DNA from 2 places in the Streptomyces sp. M2CJ-2 genome. Region 1 is predicted to be linked to the other one. Evidence: riboswitches for the same ligand, from Rfam matches in the RefSeq annotation. Region 1 holds a riboswitch; the other holds the start of a gene.
What was found. A riboswitch is a leader RNA that binds a small molecule or an ion and turns the genes downstream of it on or off. The one in region 1 is predicted to bind glycine.

Region 2: another riboswitch for glycine. It lies ahead of cycA (D-serine/D-alanine/glycine transporter); the one in region 1 lies ahead of gcvT (glycine cleavage system aminomethyltransferase GcvT).

The regions. Positions count from the first base shown of each region.
Region 1 is NZ_JAESIF010000004.1:29,551-31,745, reverse strand. Features, by position in the region: gene JL475_RS05715 (AAA family ATPase) at 1-217, opposite strand, end outside; glycine riboswitch at 435-532, shown strand; gene gcvT (glycine cleavage system aminomethyltransferase GcvT) at 723-1,850, shown strand; gene gcvH (glycine cleavage system protein GcvH) at 2,010-2,195, shown strand, end outside.
Region 2 is NZ_JAESIF010000037.1:62,281-64,475, reverse strand. Features, by position in the region: gene JL475_RS24920 (YceI family protein) at 1-34, shown strand, start outside; glycine riboswitch at 593-689, shown strand; glycine riboswitch at 690-781, shown strand; gene cycA (D-serine/D-alanine/glycine transporter) at 1,094-2,195, shown strand, end outside.

The DNA.
Region 1 (2,195 bases):
CGCGCCGCATCAGTGTGGATTTGCCGCTGCCGGGCAGTCCGGTGACCACCACGAGGTCGCGGGGGCCGAAGCGCAGGGCGTGCGGACCGCGGCCGGCGCTCTCGCGCAGGTCGCGGACGACGGGCGCCGGCAGCGCGCCGTGGGCCTCCCCGGCCGAAGGGGCCTGCTGCCCGGGCGGCGCGACACCCGTGGTGGCGTACGCCGTGGTCCTGTTCACCGTGAGTCCTCCCCTGGGGCAGGCGCCTGAGCACCGTCCCCACCGAGTGTAAAGAGACGGTAACGGCGGAGCCTCTTCATTCCGTCCGTTTCCCGACACAGACCTGTCACAGCCGTCCGTACAGGCCTGGACACCCTGTGCGTACGAGGGAAAGGTCCCCCTGCCGAAGCCCCACGATGCATGCAATGATGAGCGCGCCAACTGCATACCGGCCGTTTGAATCCGCGCGGGAGAGTCCCTGGCATATTTCGCCGGGGCGCCGAAGGAGCAAGTCCCTCCCTTGAATCTCTCAGGCACCGTTACCGCGCGGGCCAGGCACATCTGAAAAGCGGGCCGCCGTGCGAGTTTCCGGCGGCTCCACCCAAGGTGCAAGCCGTGACGTCCCCTGCGCGGACGGTCATGGCGAACCTCTCAGGTTCCGATGACAGATGGGGAGGAACGTCCTCACCCTCCCCGTGCCCGGCCCCGGCCGACGGGGGACCCCATCGCCCTGGGAGACCGACCGATGAGCAGTACCGAACTCCGCCGGACAGCGCTCGACGCCCTGCATCGTTCGCTCGGCGCCACGATGACCGACTTCGCCGGCTGGGACATGCCCCTGCGCTACGGCTCCGAGCGCGACGAACACAACGCCGTGCGCACGAAGGCGGGCCTCTTCGACCTCTCGCACATGGGCGAGATCACCGTCACCGGCCCGCAGGCGGCGCGGTTCCTGGACTACGCCCTGATCGGCAACATCGGGACCGTCAAGCCCGGCCGCGCCCGCTACACCATGATCTGCAACGAGGACGGCGGCATCCTGGACGACCTGATCGTCTACCGGCTCGGTGAGCCCGAGGCCCCCGAGTACCTGGTCGTCGCCAACGCCTCCAACGCCCAGGTGGTGCTGGACGCCCTCGTGGAGCGGTCGGCGGGCTTCGACGCCGAGGTCCGCGACGACCGCGACGCGTACGCGCTGATCGCGGTGCAGGGCCCCGAGGCCGCCGGCATCCTCAAGACCCTGACCGATTCCGACCTGGACGGCCTGAAGTACTACGCCGGCCTGCCCGGTACGGTCGCCGGCGTCCCCGCGCTCATCGCCCGTACCGGCTACACCGGCGAGGACGGCTTCGAGCTGTTCGTCGCGCCGGAGCACGCGGTCGAGGTGTGGCAGGCGCTGACCGGGGCGGGCGAGGGCGTGGGGCTGGCCCCGTGCGGGCTGGCCTGCCGGGACACGCTGCGCCTGGAGGCCGGCATGCCGCTGTACGGCAATGAGCTGAGCGCCTCGCTGACGCCGTTCGACGCCGGGTTCGGCCGGGTCGTGAAGTTCGAGAAGGAGGGCGACTTCGTGGGCCGTGCCGCCCTGACCGAGGCCGCCGCCCGCGCCGAGCGGACCCCGCCCCGCGCCCTGGTGGGCCTGGTCGCCGAGGGCCGCCGGGTCCCGCGCGCCGGGTACCCGGTGGTGTCCGGCGGCGAGGTGATCGGCGAGGTCACCTCCGGCGCGCCCGCACCGACGCTGGGCAAGCCGATCGCGATGGCGTACGTCGACGTGGCTCACTCGGCGCCGGGCACCCCGGGCGTGGGCGTGGACATCCGCGGCAGCCACGAGCCGTACGAGGTCGTGGCGCTGCCGTTCTACCAGCGGCAGAAGTGACACCGTCCTAGGACGTGGGCCGCGTGCGCAGCCGCATCAGCCGGCCCCGTGCCCCCGGCCCCCTTTCATCCCCATTTCCCCCGTCCCCCCTTCACCCCTTTCACCCCCTTTCCTCGCCGTCGGTCCCGGCGGTCCCTCGCACACAGGAGGATCCAGATCATGAGCAACCCCCAGCAGCTGCGTTACAGCAAGGAGCACGAGTGGCTGACGGCCGCCGAGGACGGCGTGTCGACGATCGGCATCACGGAGCACGCGGCCAACGCGCTCGGCGACATCGTGTTCGTCCAGCTTCCCGGGGTCGGCGACACCGTGACCGCGGGTGAGACCTGCGGCGAGCTGGAGTCG
Region 2 (2,195 bases), on a different contig from region 1:
CGACATCGACGTGCAGGTCGTGCCCCAGAGCTGACCGGCCGACCTGCGTCCGCTGCGCCGAAAGCGCCCGGCAAGGGCTCTTGCGAGCGAAGTGGGACACGCGCTGCCAACAGCGGCGGCCGGGCCCGTGCCTGCCACCGCGCACGTACTGCAGGCGAATGGCCTGCTGGAAGATCGCGTGTTCGACCCGGCCGAAGCCGACCAGGGAACTTGTCGGCGGCGTTCCCTGGCTCGACGAAACCCCGGAGGCCGGCGCCGCCCGCGAGGTCCGGAGCGAGGCGCCGGCCGTCTTCTGGCGTGCGCCCGCCGAGGTCAGCGGGCGCACGGCTGAGGTCTTCGCGACCAGGCGCCGGAACCCCCGGACGACACTCCCCGCACAGAGCCACGGCGGCAGACGGCTCTCCCACGTCCGCGTCCGTGAACGGGGCGGCCCCGGCCGCCGGCGCACAAGGCGGACCCGATTTTCGGGACGGCCCGCGTCCTCGGGAAGGCGCAAACGGTCCTGAAACGCCGCCTTACCCGACAGTAAATGATCAATGTTCTCGCAGGTCTTGACCGGCTGCCGGTGCGGGCCTAGCCTCACATCGCCGCTCATCCCGCTGCGGGAGAGCACCGGGTCAGCCAGATCCGGGCGCCGAAGGAGCAACACCTCCCCGGAAACTCTCAGGCACCCCTACCGCTCGGGCAGGCACCTCTGAAAAGCAGGCGCTCCTGCGCCTCGCCCACGGTGCAAGCCGCGAACTTCCGCGGCGAAGCTCTCAGGCCGCATGACAGAGGGGGAGGCTCCACTCGGCAGCGCGGGTTCCTGCCCGTGCCCGACCTTTGAGGATCCCCCGATGGTTTTCTCGTTACCCCGCCCCCAGCCGCCGGTCACCCGTCGGTATCCCGGCTGAGCTCCGGCTTTCCCACCACGGCCGTCATGGGCCCACGCCTCCCTGAAGGCGTGTTCGGCGTGCCCGGCACCCTCCCCGCCGGCCGCCCCACCACTCATGTCGGCTCTTTGTGCCCACTCGCTCCCCCATGCGTGTGCGGCCGCCTCCTCAGGACACGCCTGTCACGGTCCGCACGCACCAAAGATCCACGAGGTTCGCACATGCACGACAGCAGTAAAGCCGTCCCGACCACCGCCCCGGCGCCCGGGACGGAGCCCGGACAGCCCCCCTCCCCCGCGGGCGAACAGCACCTCTCCCGGCAGTTGTCCAACCGGCACATCCAGCTGATCGCGATCGGCGGCGCCATCGGCACCGGCCTGTTCATGGGATCGGGCAAGACGATTTCGCTGGCCGGCCCCTCAGTGATCTTCGTTTACATGATCATCGGCGCGATGCTGTTCTTCGTGATGCGGGCGATGGGAGAGCTGCTGCTCTCCAACCTGCGCTACAAGTCCTTCGCCGACTTCGCCTCGGACCTTCTCGGTCCGTGGGCCGGCTTCTTCACGGGATGGACCTACTGGTTCTGCTGGATCGTCACCGGCGTGGCCGACGTCATCGCGATCGCCGGGTACGTGTCGTACTGGTGGGGAGGGCTCGCGCTGTGGATCCCGGCACTCGCGGCAGTCGTCCTGCTGATCGTCCTGAACCTGCCCACGGTGAAGGCGTTCGGTGAGACCGAGTTCTGGTTCGCACTGATCAAGATCATCGCCATCGTGACACTGATCGTCGTCGGATTCGGCATGGTACTGGGCGGCTTCCAGGCACCCGGGGGCGCCACCGCAAGCTTCTCCAACCTCTGGAACGACGGCGGCTTCTTCCCCACCGGCCCCATGGGGTTCGTCGCGGGATTCCAGATCGCAACCTTCGCCTTCGTCGGCATCGAACTGGTCGGCACCACTGCGGCGGAAACCAAGAACCCGGAACGGAACCTGCCCAAGGCGATCAACTCGATCCCGGTACGCGTGATGCTGTTCTACGTGGTGGCCCTGATCGCGATCATCACCGTCACGCCCTGGCGCCAGATCAGCCCGGACCGCAGCCCCTTCGTCGTGATGTTCACACTGGCCGGCCTCGGCATCGCCGCCTCCGTGATCAACTTCGTGGTGCTGACCTCTGCCGCCTCGTCCGCGAACTCGGGCATCTACTCGACCTCACGGATGGTCTACGGCCTGGCCCAGGAAGGCGACGCGCCGGCGAGGTTCGGCAAGCTCACCTCCAGGAAGGTACCGGTCAACGCCCTGCTCCTGTCCGGCCTCTTCCTGC